Regions from separate parts of the Arthrobacter sp. 9MFCol3.1 genome, predicted to be linked through region 1. Evidence: predicted binding sites of a transcription regulator. Region 1 holds the regulator's gene; the other holds the start of a gene.
What was found. Region 1 encodes HrcA, which represses chaperone genes, less so after heat shock. Its sites were predicted from a motif close to TTNGCACTCGNNNNNNNCGAGTGCNAA; they were not measured.
Positions count from the first base shown of each region.

Region 1 (7,189 bases):
GGCAAGAACGTCATCACCGTGGATGTCTCCGCTGATGCCTTCAACAGCAACGTGGATGCGGCCATGGCCGAGCGCGCCATCCAGCAGCTCGTCTACACGGCGACAGCTGCCGCGGCCAGCGCCGGCCTCATCGATGCCGGACAGCAGGTCCAGGTGGTTGTGCTGGTGGACGGTCACACGGACTACGTCGCCTTCAACCATGTCCGTCTGGGCGAACCGACGTCCCGCAGCGCCGGGATGGTGGCCCCTGTGTGGATCATTGATCCGCAGGAGGGCACGTCCGTGGGCGACGGTTCGGTCAAGATCCGTGGCCGCAGCACCGTCCAGGGCGGGAAGCTCCGCTGGGCGATCCTCAAGGTTGACGGCGACAGCGACAACGCCAAGACCGCGTATCTCAACGGCAGCGCCACGGCCTCGGCCGATGCAACCCAGTCCGGGCTGTTCACCTTGTCCGTGAACCTCGGCCCGGGCAATTACGAGGTCCGGGTGTCGCAGGTGGACGCATCCGACAGCGCCAAGGAAGTATTCCAGGACACCCGCGGGTTCACGGTCAAATAACCGTCACCGTCAAATAGCCGTCCCTGTCACCGGTGACGGCGGCTGCCGCAGGTCACCAGCGGCCGAGGATGTCGCTGGCCAGCACGGTGGCGGCGGGCCCGGCCGTGGACGAGCGCAGCACATGGTGCCCCAAAAGGGCCGTGACCGCGCCGGCGTCGCAGAGCCGGGTCACCTCCCGCGGGCTGATGCCGCCTTCCGGACCCACGATCAGCAGGACCTCACGGGATCCGGCATCGCCTGCCATGACCTCGCCGGGCTGCGCGGATTCCAACCAGGATTCGAGCACTTGCCGCAGCGGGCGCACGGCGTCTTCATGCAGGATGACGGCGAGGTCTGCCGCCGCCACGGCCGCCTGCAGCCCGGCACCGTCGACGGCGGCCCGGACCTCGGGAATCCATGCCCGGCGCGCCTGTTTGGCGGCGGCCGTCACCACCGACTGCCATTTGGCATGCGCCTTCGCGGCCCGCTCAGCCTTCCACCGCACGATGGACCGCTCGGCCTGCCAGGGAATGACGGCGTCGATGCCCAACTCAGTCGCGGTCTCGGCCGCGAGTTCGTCGCGATCGCCCTTGGCGAGGGCCTGGACCAGGACCAGCCGGGTTCCGGGCCGCGGTTCCTCGGCAAGGTCCACGCATTCGACGGTCAGCTCCCCGGGAGCGACGGCGGTCACGGTGCCGGTCAGGCGTTTGCCGGCGCCGTCCGCGATGTCGACGGTTTCCCCGACGGCGATCCGCTTGACGGTGACGGCGTGGCGTGCCTCGCCGCCCTCAAGGACGAAGGCCGAGCCGGGGACCTGCTGGTCCAGGGTGCCTGGGGCGGTGAAGAAGACCGGGTTACTCACCGCTACAGGTTACCGAGCCGGTCCCGCAGTTTGGCGAAGACGCCGCCGCTGGCCGCAAGCTTTCCTTCCGTGAGGTGCTCGCCGCGGTGCTTGGCCAACTGGCGGAGCAGTTCCTCCTGAACGTGATCGAGCTTGACCGGCGTTTCCACCTGCAGGTGCACCTTCAGGTCGCCGCGGCCGTGGCCGCGCAGGTGCGTGACGCCCAGGCCGCGCAGGGTGATGATCTCGCCCGACTGGGTGCCGGCCTTGACGTCGATCTCCTGCTGACCGTCGAAGGTGTCGAGGGAAATTTCGGTGCCAAGCGCGGCAGCGGTCATGGGAATGTTGAGGCTCGCGTGGAGGTCATCGCCCTCGCGCACGTAGGTGGGGTCGTTGTTGACCCGGATCTCCACGTACAGGTCCCCGGCGGGGCCGCCGGCAGGGCCCGCTTCGCCCTGGCCGGACAGCTGGATGCGGGTACCGGTGGCGACGCCGGCCGGGACCTTGACGGTCAGGGAACGGCGGCTGCGGATCCGGCCCTGGCCGCTGCATTCGTTGCAGGGGTCCTTGATGACGGTGCCGAAGCCCTCGCAGGATCCGCAGGGGGCGGACGTCATGACCTGACCCAGGATCGACCGTACGGCGCGCTGGACCTGACCGCTGCCGCCACAGATGTCGCAGCGGACCGGGTGGGTGCCCTCGCGGCAGCAGGACCCCTCGCACGTGGGGCAGATGACGGCCGTGTCGACCTCGAGCTTCTTGTTCACGCCGAACACGGCGTCGCGGAGGTCGATGCGGACGCTGATCAGGGCGTCCTGGCCGCGGCGGACCCGGGACGCCGGGCCGCCCTGGCCGCCGCCGGCGCCGAAGAAGGTCTCGAAGATGTCCTGGAAGGCGAAGCCCTGGCCCGAGTAGCTGCCGCCGCCGAAGCCGTTGTCGGTGCCGTTCTCGTTGCCGGTGGTGTCGTAGACCCGGCGCTTCTGCGGATCAGAGAGGACCTCGTAGGCGTGGGTGACGGCCTTGAACCTGTCCGAGGCGTCCTCCCCGGGGTTCACGTCCGGGTGCAGGGTGCGGGCCAGTTTCCGGTAGGCCTTCTTGATCTCCTCCCCCGATGCGTCGCGGGAGACTCCAAGAACGTCGTAGTGGCTGCTCAAAGTGTGTATCTCTTCCTTTTCGTACTGCCTGTGGGGCACTGCCTGTGGGCAAGAAGTCGTGTTCGGTCCCGGGCCTGTCAGGGCCCCAGGATCCTCGAAAGGTAGCGGGCCACCGCGCGGACGGCGGCCATGGTGGTGGGATAGTCCATCCGGGTGGGGCCGAGCACGCCGACCTTGGCCGTGGCGTCCGGCCCGTAAGCGGTGGCCACAACGGAGGCCTCGGCCAGACCGTCGTAAGGGTTTTCCCGGCCGATGCTGACCGTGACTCCCCGCGGGTCTTCGGCCATTTCGCTGAGCAGGCGGAGCATGACCACCTGCTCCTCGAGGGCCTCCAGCACGGGGCCGATGCTGAGCGGGAAGTCCACGTTGGAGCGGGCAAGGTTGGCGGTGCCGGCCATGACCATGCGCTCTTCGCGGCTGCTCGTGGCCAGGGCCTCCAGGCCGCGGGCCAGCGCCTGGGCCGCTCCGCGCCGCGCGGGCGGGCCACCGGCAACGACGGCGGGCAGCAGCTGCGGCATCAGGCTCAGCGGGGTTCCGGAGAGGCTGGCCAGAAAGCTGGTACGCAGTTCGGCCAACGCGTCGTCGGGAAGGTCCTGCCCGACGTCGATCACGCGCTGCTCCACCTTTCCGGTGTCCGCGATCAGTACCGCCAGCACTTTCCGGGGCGCCAGCAGCACGAACTCGATGTGCCGCACCCGGGCGCGGCTGAGCAACGGATACTGCACGACGGCGACCTGGTTGGTCAGGTGCGAGAGGAGCCTCACGGTCCGGTCAAGGATGTCGTCGAGGTCGTCGGATCCTTCCAGCAGCGCCTGGATGGCCCGGCGCTCGGCCGGGGACAACGGCTTCACCGCTGAGATCTGGTCGACGAAAAGCCGGTAGCCCTTGTCAGTGGGGATCCGGCCGGCGCTCGTGTGCGGTGCCGTGATCAGGCCCTCGTCTTCCAGCGCCGCCATGTCGTTTCGGATCGTGGCGCTGGAGACGCCGAGATGGTGCCGCTCCACGAGCGCTTTGGAACCCACGGGCTCACGCGAATGAACGTAGTCCTCCACGATGGCGCGCAGCACTTCGAGTTTGCGCGGTTCGCTCACGCTCCACCTCCAATCGACTGTCCCGCAGTCGGTGCCGTCCGCCGTGTCCGTCCGGGTCCACAAGTGCTGCACGGACGGTCCGCAACAGGACAAGGGTTAGCACTCGACATGCCTAAGTGCTAACCAGTCTAATATGAGTCGCCGCGTTGTTAGCATTGGATTCGCTCCAGGCGTGGCCCGCGGGAACGCGATTCCCGTCACGCCGGTGCCGAGACCGTGGCAGCCGCTGCCGTTGCCGCGCCGTCGCGGTCCGGTTCCGGCCCCGGAGAGTTCCACCGACCGCCGTACATTCCGAGTGCAAAGTTAGCGTGTAGAGATGTCGTACCAGAACTGGGGACCCCAGGACCTGTCCGCCCCCGCCAAGACCCAGTTGCCGGAAGTCCCGGTGGAACGCGGGATGGTCCTCGAGGAGGTCCAGTCCGGCTGGGTGGGGGCCGTGACCCGGGTGGAGAAGTCCGGCGGCATGCACGTGGTGGCGTTGGAGGACCGGCGGGGCAAGTCGCGGTCCTTCCGCCTCGGCTTTGGCTTCCTCCTGGAGGGCCAGCCCATCCGCCTGATGCCGCCGGCCCCGAAGAAAGCGGCACCGGCCGCCGGTGCCGGCCGCACGGCGTCGGGCTCGGTGCGGGTGGCGGGGCAGCGCGCCCAAGTGGCCAAGGCCAGCCGTATCTGGGTGGAAGGAAAGCACGACGCCGAACTGGTGGAGAAGGTGTGGGGCGATGACCTCCGGGTGGAGGGCATCGTCGTCGAACCCCTGCACGGCATTGACGACCTCGCAGCCGCCGTGGCGGAGTTCGGCCCGGGCCCGGGGCGGCGCCTCGGCGTACTCGTGGACCACCTGGTGCCCGACTCCAAGGAGTCGCGGATCGCCGATGCCGTCATGGCCTCACCGGGCGCCGCCGGCAACGTCCTCATCGTGGGGCACCCCTACGTGGACGTGTGGCAGGCCATCCGGCCCGCGGTCCTGGGGATCGAGCAGTGGCCCGTGATCCCCCGCGGCATGGACTGGAAGACCGGCATCCTGATGGCTTTCGGCTGGCCCCACTCCACAAAGGAGGACATCGGCCTGGGCTGGCAGAAACTCCTGGGTGCTGTCCGCAGCTACGCTGATCTGGAGGCGTCGCTGCTCGGCCGCGTGGAAGAGGTCATTGACTTCCTCACCGTGCCCTAGTCCGCCGCGGCGGCCGCCCCTGATCTCCATTTCCGGGTGCGAGCAAGTATTCTTGAAACGGCGGCCGCGCTTCCAGTGCGGTCCCGGCTAGTTCAGGCACAACCCAGGCAGCAACGCATCACCGCAATCCGAAGGGCTACACCGTGGCAGATAACGCACGCGAACACACGGGCAATCAGGCTGGCCATGGCCAGCCCCCGTACCATGGGGTTCCGGCAAACGCGCTGCCGCTGACGGCCAGCGAGGACCGGCAGTGGGCCACGCTCGCCCACTTCGGCGGCATCCTGGGCTGCGTGCCGTCGCTGCTGATCTACCTCATCTTCAAGGACCGCGGCCCGTTCACGGCGCAGGAATCCAAGGAAGCCCTCAATTTCACGCTGCCGCCGACCCTCGCCGCAGTGCTGGCCAATCTGCTGGTCTTCATCCCGGTGGTGGGCAACCTCTTCGCCGTGCTCGCCACGGTGATCTGGATTGCTGTGACGTGCTTCTCGGTCGCGGCAGGCATCCACGTCAACCGCGGCCAGCCGCACCGTTACGAGTTCAACCTGCGCTGGATCAAATAGCCGGCCGGACCAAACTAGAGAGAGCCGGCCGCTGCCCGTATGGGGCAGCGGCCGGCTCTTTTTTGTGCCGCCGGCCGTGTGCGGCCGCTACTGCAGGCAGCCAAGCTGTGGACGCGTTGCGGCCGGCAGACTAGTCCGGCAGGATCCTGCGGACGACGGCGTCGGCCAGCAGCCGGCCTTTGAGCGTGAGGATGAGCCGGCCCTTGAACGCGGCCGCGGGGTCCACGAGGCCGTCAGCGATCAGCCCCGCGACGGCGTGCCTGCCGGTGTCCCCCAGGCCGCCGAGGCTCGGGATATCGAGTCCGGAGTTCAGCCGGGCCTCGAGCATGACGCGTTCCACGTTGCGGGTTTCGCTGTCCAGCGTTTCACGTCCGGCGGCCGGTGAGACGCCGGCGCCGAGGCGGTTGGCGTAGGCGGTGGGGTGCTTGACGTTCCACCAGCGGACGCCGCCGACGTGCGAGTGCGCCCCGGGCCCGATGCCCCACCAGTCGTCCCCGCGCCAGTAGGCGAGGTTGTGCCGGCAGGCCTGTTCGGGGGTGCGGGACCAGTTACTGACCTCGTACCAGGCGAGCCCGGCGGCGGAAATCAGCTCGTCGGCGAGTTCGTATTTGGCGGCGTGGTCGTCGTCGTCAATTTCCGGGACTTCGCCACGGCGGATCTGCGCGGCAAGCTTGGTGCCGTCTTCAACGATCAAGGCATAGGCGCTGATGTGGTCGGGGGCGTAGGAGAGCGCGGTCTCGAGCGAGTAGCGCCAGTCTTCCAGCGACTCCCCCGGCGTCCCGTAAATGAGGTCGAGGCTGACGGCGAGCCCGGCATCGCGCGCCCACTGCACCACCTCTGGCACCCGGCTCGGCGTGTGGGTGCGGTCCAGGACCTTCAGGACATGCGGCACGGCCGACTGCATGCCGAACGAGACCCGGGTGAACCCGGCGTCGGCGAGCAGCTGCAGGGATGCGGGCGTGACCGAATCGGGGTTCGCCTCGGTGGTTACCTCGGCGCCGGGCTGCAGGCCCCAGGCGCCGATCGCGGCTGTGAGGATGCGCGCCAGGTCCTGCGCCGGCAGCAGCGTGGGGGTGCCGCCGCCGAAGAAGACCGTGCTGAGCGGACGGTCAGGCAGGCCGCTGCCCCTCAGGGCCGCGGCGGCGAACTCCACTTCCGCGATCGCGGTGGCGGCGTAGGCGTCCTGGGAGGCCCCGCCGCCCAGCTCGGTGGCGGTGTAGGTGTTGAAGTCGCAGTACCCGCAGCGGACCGCGCAGAACGGGATGTGCACATACAACCCGAAAGCGCGCTGACCGGCGCCCTCGCGCGCCTGGGCGGGCAGGAGCCCGTCCGGCGGCGCCGGGTCGCCGAGGGGAAGGACGCTAGGCACGGGCCTGGCCTGCCGATACTGCAGCAACAGTCATTACCTGCACCGTTACTTCTTGGCCTTGTCCTTGGACTCGTCCGTTGTCAGCGCGGCGATGAAGGCCTCCTGCGGCACCTCGACGCGTCCCACCATCTTCATGCGCTTCTTGCCTTCCTTCTGCTTTTCCAGCAGCTTGCGCTTTCGGGTGATGTCACCGCCGTAGCACTTGGCCAGGACATCCTTGCGGATGGCGCGGATGCTTTCGCGGGCGATGATCCGGGAGCCGATGGCGGCCTGGATGGGCACCTCGAACTGCTGGCGCGGAATGAGTTCGCGCAGCTTGCCGGTCATCATCACGCCGTAGGCGTAGGCCTTGTCACGGTGGGTGATGGCGGAGAACGCATCAACCTGCTCGCCCTGGAGCATGATGTCCACCTTGACCAGGTCGGCCACCTGCTCGCCGTCGGCCTTCCAGTCCAGTGACCCGTAG
Region 1 is NZ_JIBJ01000004.1:375,832-383,020, reverse strand. Features, by position in the region: gene C560_RS0104535 (GerMN domain-containing protein) at 1-558, shown strand, start outside; gene C560_RS0104530 (16S rRNA (uracil(1498)-N(3))-methyltransferase) at 611-1,399, opposite strand; gene dnaJ (molecular chaperone DnaJ) at 1,402-2,532, opposite strand; gene hrcA (heat-inducible transcriptional repressor HrcA) at 2,610-3,623, opposite strand; gene C560_RS0104515 (DUF3097 domain-containing protein) at 3,940-4,791, shown strand; gene C560_RS0104510 (DUF4870 domain-containing protein) at 4,935-5,354, shown strand; gene hemW (radical SAM family heme chaperone HemW) at 5,485-6,723, opposite strand; gene lepA (translation elongation factor 4) at 6,769-7,189, opposite strand, start outside.

Region 2 (7,189 bases), on a different contig from region 1:
AGGGCAGCCCGGCGGTCGGCAGCTGCTGGAACATCAGCGCCCGCTGGGAGGCGTATCCGGTGTCCTCGCCGCCCCAGAAAGGGCTGGACGCGGAGAGCGCCTGGAAGTGCGGGAAGTAATTGACCAGGCCGTCCAGCACCGGAAGGACCTTGTCCCGGCTGTCGAGTCCGACGTGCACGTGGACGCCGTAAATGACCATCTGCCGGCCCCACCACTGGGTCCGGTCAATGAGCTTGGCGTAGCGTTCCTTGTCCGTGACGGGCTGCAGCTGGGGCGGGCTGAAGGGGTGGCTCCCGGCGCAAAAGATCTCCACACCCATCGGATCGGTCACGTCCCGGACCGCCGCGAGCGAGCTGCTCAGGTCCGCCTTGGCCTCCGCAACAGTGGTGCAGATGCCCGTGACGAGCTCCACGGTGTTCAGCAGCAGCTCCTGCTTGATGTGCGGGTGCTCGTCGTCCTCATTGAGTTCGGGATGCCGGGCAGCGACGCCGCGCAGCACCTGGTTCGCCACGGAGGCCAGCTCGCCGGTCTCGGCGTCGACGAGCGCCAGCTCCCATTCCACGCCTAGGGTCGACTGCCTGGATGAAGCGAACTCGATCTTCATGTGGTCCCTTCACTGTTTTGCTGTCCCTGGCCGTGGTCCTGGTGGGGAGATGCGCTGGCAAACACCCTCGGACATGCCCCTGGACGTGGCACCGGCGGTGTCACGTGCAATTTCCCACATACCAGGGCGCCGGCCGGGCGGCTGGCAGGGCTACGGGTGGTCCAAGTCTAGTGCAGGGCCGGCCCCGGGACGGTGTCAAAGTTGCCGCTGGTGCGTGAGTGTATTCACAACGTGGCTGGTCAGCGACGGCGCGGGCAGTCGCGCGGTGAGCCGCGGGTGGCCGGACGCATCCTGGCGTTTAATGGAGCTGTGCCCATACTGAACAAAGACATGACCCTGTGTATCTCGCTCTCGGCCCGGCCCAGCAACAACGGGACGCGCTTCCACAACCACCTGTACGAACAGCTGGGCCTGAACTGGATCTACAAGGCCTTTGCCCCCACCGACCTCGCCCAGGCGATCGCCGGGGTGCGCGGCCTCGGCATCCGCGGCTGCGCGGTGTCCATGCCTTACAAGGAGGACGTGATCGCCCTCGTTGACGTCATGGACCCGTCGGCGAAGGCCATCGACTCGGTCAACACCATCGTCAACGACGGCGGCCGGCTCACGGCCTACAACACCGACTACACCGCAATCGAGCAGCTCCTGCAGAGCAATGCGGTCCCCACGGACTATTCGGTGCTGGTCCTGGGCTCCGGCGGCATGGCCAAGGCCACCGTGGCCGCGCTGCGCGATGCCGGGTTCAAGGACGTGACCGTCGTGGCCCGCAACGAAGAATCCGGCCGCGCCCTGGCCGAACAGTACGGCTTCGCCTGGAGCGCCGAACTGGGCTCTGCGGCGTCCGGTACCGGCAGGGCCGACATGCTGATCAACGTCACCCCTATCGGTATGGCAGGCGGCCCGGACGCCGCCGCGCTGCCCTTCCCGCAGGAGGCCATCGACGCCGCCAAGGTGGTGTTCGACGTCGTCGCGCTCCCCGCCGAGACGCCCCTCATCAAGGCCGGCCGCGCGGCCGGCAAGACCGTGATCACCGGAGCCGAGGTGGCCACGATCCAGGCGCTCGAGCAGTTCGTGCTGTACACCGGCGTCCGGCCGACCGACGAGCAAATCCGGGCCGCCGAGGAGTTCACGCGGGCCCAGTAACCCGGCCGCCCGCCCCCTTCCCTGGGATCCTGCCGGCGGGCCCAGCGCCCGTGGGATTTCGCTGGCGGGGCTAGACGGGCTCGACCGAGATGGCCACCCGGTCCTCGCCGATCCTGGTGAGGACCAGGGTGGCCGATTTCTTGTCCTTGTGTTTGGCGTTGCCGCCGGGCAGGAGTTGCTTGCGCAGCTCTTCCGGCGTGACAGCCGTGCCGCGCTTCTTGATGTCCAGGACCCCGATGCCTTGATCCTTGACCCAGGACTTGAGTGCCTTGACGTTGAACGGCATGACCTCCAGGACCCTGTACGCCCTGGCGAACGGGGTGTCGTGCAGCTCCGGGGCGCAGATGTAGGCGATGTGCTCGTCCACGAGGTGCCCGCCGAGCTGGAGCGCGACGTCGGCCACCAGGCCGGCGCGGATCACCGCGCCGTCGGGCTCATACAGGTAACCCTCCACGGGTCCCACGGGCGCCACCGGGCCGGCGCCGAAGTCCTCGCCGCTGGTGAGCTCAGCAGAGCCAAGGGGTCCGAGTACGAGGGCCGCGCGCCGCACCCCGGGACGCCGCACCGCGTTGAACCACAGGGCCACCTCGGTCACGTCCCCGCCCACGGAGACCCACTGCGCCTCGCAGCCGGCCGGCACGGAATCGTGCGGCATGCCCGGGCCCATCTTCACGCCGACGGCGCGGCCGGAACCGGCGAGTGACTCCACGAAGGACAGCGGCGGGGAGAAATCCTCCGGATCCCAGATCCGCTTGGTTCCCGAAGTGGACGTCGTGCGCCGGGCGGGGTCGAGCCAGACGCCGTCGATCCCCTCGAGCGATACCGACGTGGCATCGGAATGCACCACGGTGGCATTGCGGAACGGGATCAGGTTCATCGTGGCGCAGGCGGCCGTGGCCTCGTCCATTTCCACGGAGGTGACCACCAGGTCCAGGGACGCCAGCGCCATCGAATCCGCCCCGAGTCCGCAGCCGAGATCCGCGACGTGGCCGATCCCGGCCTCCGCGAACCGCTGCGCGTGCCGTGCCGCCACGGTTAGCCGGGTGGCCTGTTCCAGGCCGGCCTTAGTGAAGATCATCTGCCGGGCGAACTCGCCGAACTTCGCCTCGGCCTTGGTCCGCAGCCGGGACTGGGTGAGCACGGCCGAGACCATTTCGGGGGAGTGGCCGGCCTTGCGCAGCGCCGCCGTGAGGCGGAAGGCCTCGTCCTCGTGGTACGGCCCCAACGACGCCAGCAGCTCCCAGCCCTCGGGGGTGAGGATCGGGGCAATATGTTCCTGCGGTGCGTCAGTCATGCCATCCAGCGTAGTTGAGGTCCGCGGGCGCGCTGTGACCGGACGGCGGGGGCTAGGCTTGACGGCATGGAAGACAGCGGCACAGGCGACAACATTTCAGCGGACACGGCCGGACGGGGCACGGTCGGGAACGACGACGCCGGGCAGGAGCGCCGGCGCCCGCAGGGGCTGGCCCGCTACGCAAAACCGGCGCTGATCGCCGGCGCGGTGATCGCCGTCGTGTCCGTCGCACTTTTGGTGATCATCTTCTTCCTCGACTCCTTTAACGCCACCGTGTATTCCGTCGGTGGCAAGAACGTCCAGGACGCCACGGACGAGGCCCGGGCCATCCGCGACACCTATACCGCGGCCCGGCTCGGCGGCATCATCTTCCTCATCGCAGGGATCCTGCTGGCCGCCGCCGGTGCCGTGCTGATGTACCGGCACCGGAACGACGAAGGCCAGGACACGGACGAAGACGACGGCGAGGACGTGGACTTCGACGACCTCGCAGGCCAGTAGCCACCGAGTAGGCGCCCGCGGGGGCGCAACGCGTGGGCCCAGCGCCCGTAACGCCAAACGGTGCCACAGGCCACAGGACATGCCCAGCCTCCTGCGCCACGAATGGGCATGTCCTCCCGGGCAGCCCGCAACCGTTGGGCATGTTCTCCGGCGTGGCCCGCGCACGCTGGGCATGTCCATCGCTCAGCGCGGGCAGCGAACATAATGCCCGAGTGTCCTCTGGCTGTGGCGAAGATTGGGCATGTCCTCCCGGGTAGCCCGCGCACGCTGGGCATGTCCTCCGGCGTGGCACGAGCACGCTGGGCATGTCCATCGCTGAGCGCGGGCAGCGAACATGATGCCCGAGTGTCCTCTGGCCGTGGCGAAGATTGGGCATGTCCTCCGGCGTGGCCCGCAACCGCTGGGCATGTCCCCTCGGCGTAGCCCGCGCACGCTGGGCATGTCCATCGCTCAGCGCGGGCAGCGAACATGATGCCCAAGCGTCCACCGGCGGCAGCGAAAAATGGGCATCTCCCACGGGGAGGCATGTTCACCCGGAACGAATTTCTGGCACTCGCCTTGACCGAGTGCTAACCATTTACATAGAGTCGTCATTAGCACTCTCCCTAGGAGGGTGCTAACACATGAAGCGCGCTCCGCCAGGCACGCTGCCGGCACCGCGACGACGGTCTGTGCGCCTTGGCATCACCGCTTCATAGTCCACAAATTTGCTGACGAAAAGGAGAGGTCCGAGTGTCGGTCTCTATTAAGCCTCTTGAGGATCGTATTGTTGTCCGCCCGCTCGAAGCCGAGCAGACCACGGCTTCCGGCCTGGTTATCCCGGACTCCGCGCAGGAGAAGCCGCAGGAAGGCGAAGTTGTTGCAGTAGGCCCCGGTCGCTTCGATGACAACGGCAACCGCGTTCCCATCGACGTTGCCGTCGGCGACGTCGTCATCTACTCCAAGTACGGTGGAACCGAAGTCAAGACCGGCGGCACCGAGTACCTCGTGCTCTCCGCCCGCGACGTTCTGGCGATCGTCGTAAAGTAACTCTCTTGGACCCCCGCGCAGCCGATCCTTACGCATTGTCTGGATCAGTTGCGCGGGGTTCTGTCTTGAAAGGACAAAACCATGGCAAAGCAGCTTGCGTTTAACGACGCTGCCCGCCGGTCGCTTGAAGCCGGCATCGATAAGCTCGCCAACACCGTCAAGGTCACGCTGGGCCCCCGCGGCCGCAACGTCGTACTGGACAAGAAGTGGGGCGCCCCCACGATCACCAACGATGGCGTGACCATCGCCCGTGAAGTCGAGCTGGACGACCCCTACGAAAACCTTGGCGCGCAGCTTGCCAAGGAGGTCGCCACCAAGACCAACGATGTTGCCGGCGACGGCACCACCACCGCCACCGTCCTGGCCCAGGCCCTGGTCAAGGAAGGCCTCCGCAACGTAGCGGCAGGCGCCGCTCCGGGCGAAATCAAGCGTGGCATCGAGGTCTCAGTCGAGGCCGTCGCTGCCCGCCTGCTGGAGAACGCGCGCCCGGTTGAAGGCACGCAGGTCGCCAACGTGGCCGCGATCTCCGCTCAGAGCGACGAGGTCGGCGAGCTCCTGGCCGAGGCGTTCGGCAAGGTCGGCAAGGATGGTGTGATCACCATCGAGGAATCCTCCACCACGCAGACCGAGCTGGTCCTCACCGAGGGCATGCAGTTCGACAAGGGCTACCTGTCCCCGTACTTCGTCACTGACGCGGAACGCCAGGAGGCCGTCCTCGAGGACGCGCTGATCCTGATCAACCAGGGCAAGATCTCCTCGGTGCAGGACTTCCTGCCGCTGCTGGAAAAGGCGCTGCAGAGCTCCAAGCCGCTCTTCATCATCGCCGAAGACGTCGAGGGCGAGGCCCTGTCCACGCTGATCGTCAACCGCATCCGCGGCACGCTGAACGTCGTTGCCGTCAAGGCACCGGGCTTCGGTGACCGCCGCAAGGCCATGCTGCAGGACATCGCGACCCTCACCGGTGCGCAGGTTGTCTCCGCGGAGCTGGGCCTGAGCCTGGACACCGTTGGCCTTGAGGTGCTCGGCACCGCACGCCGCATCACGGTCACCAAGGACAACACCACGATCGTCGACGGCGCCGGTTCGGCCGAGGACGTCGCCGCCCGTGTTGCCCAGCTGCGCGCCGAGCTGACCCGGACCGATTCGGACTGGGACAAGGAAAAGCTGCAGGAACGCCTGGCCAAGCTGGCCGGCGGCATCGGCGTGATCAAGGTCGGCGCTGCCACCGAGGTTGAGCTGAAGGAAAAGAAGCACCGCATCGAGGACGCCGTGTCCTCCACCCGCGCTGCCCTCGAAGAAGGCATCGTGGCCGGCGGCGGCTCCGCCCTCATCCACGCCCTGAAGGCGCTCGACGAGGACGCTGTCGTCCAGGCCCTCGAAGGTGACGCGGCTGCCGCCGTCGGCATCGTTCGCCGGGCCCTGACCCAGCCGCTGCGCTGGATCGCCCAGAACGCCGGCTTCGACGGCTATGTCGTCGTTGCCAAGGTCGCCGAGTCCGCCGTGAACCAAGGTTTCAACGCCAAGTCCGGCGAATACGAAGACCTGATCGCCGCCGGCGTGATCGACCCCGTCAAGGTGACGCGTGCGGCTCTGCGCAACGCGGCCTCCATCGCAGCACTGGTCCTCACCACGGAAACCCTCGTGGTGGAGAAGCCGGCTGACGAAGACGAGCACGCAGGGCACAAGCACTAGGCTCTGCCCGCAGGGGGACGGTCCGGCAACTTGCCGGGCCGTCCTTTTTCTGTCGAGTCTCTGCTGCCGTTCTGCCGTGTTCTTGGCCGGAAGGTGCCGTCATTCTGGCAGAGTTAACCCGTCAGGCGCCGCTCCAGCGTCCCAGGTTCACTGGAAACTCCCACGTTGGCATGTCTCAATGGGGATCAGTGGCCGCCGCGGCGATTGGCCATCAAAATTACGTTTTGGTAACATGGAGGCTTTGGTTATCTGGTTGAGGGATAGTTCTATGACACAGCAAGGAACCTTGCCCCGGCCTGCCCGGCACAATGCCGCGGCGGGGCACGATCCCGCACCCAAGGCCGGCCGAAAATCCACCTTCAGGCCCGAAATCCAGGGACTCCGGTCCCTCGCCGTGCTGATGGTCATGAGCTATCACATCTGGCTGGGCCGGGTCTCCGGCGGCGTGGACGTTTTCCTGCTGATCTCGGCCTTCCTCATGACGCTGCAGTTCGTGGGCCGCTACGAGCAGGGCCGGTCCATGGCCCTCATCAAACACTGGCTGCACCTTTTCCGGCGCCTCGTCCCGGCCGCCGTCACCGTCCTGGTGGCCATACTCGCCGCAACTGTCCTGTTCCTGCCCCGGACCCGGTGGATGGAAATCATCAACCAGGGCTGGGCCTCCTTGGTCTATGCCGAGAACTGGTTCCTGCAGACCCAGGCGACGAACTACTACGCCGCGGACCACAGCCAGGCCAGCCCCTTCCAGCATTTCTGGTCCCTTTCGATCCAGGGCCAGGTCTTTATCCTGTGGCCGCTCATTTTTGTGGGGGCCGCGGTCGTCGCCAAGCGCTTCAAGCTCCGCTACCGGGTGCTGCTGTGCTACGTCTTCGCCGGGATCTTCGTTGGTTCGCTGCTCTACTCCATCGTCTTCACCCAGGCGAGCC
Region 2 is NZ_JIBJ01000005.1:325,721-332,909, forward strand. Features, by position in the region: gene C560_RS0106795 (glutamate--cysteine ligase) at 1-604, opposite strand, end outside; gene C560_RS0106800 (shikimate 5-dehydrogenase) at 914-1,747, shown strand; gene C560_RS0106805 (class I SAM-dependent methyltransferase) at 1,818-3,041, opposite strand; gene C560_RS21365 (hypothetical protein) at 3,108-3,542, shown strand; gene groES (co-chaperone GroES) at 4,275-4,571, shown strand; gene groL (chaperonin GroEL) at 4,653-6,263, shown strand; gene C560_RS0106825 (acyltransferase family protein) at 6,532-7,189, shown strand, end outside.
Region 2: groES (co-chaperone GroES) is a predicted target of HrcA. The motif match lies at 4,089-4,115, and genes of this name have one in related genera.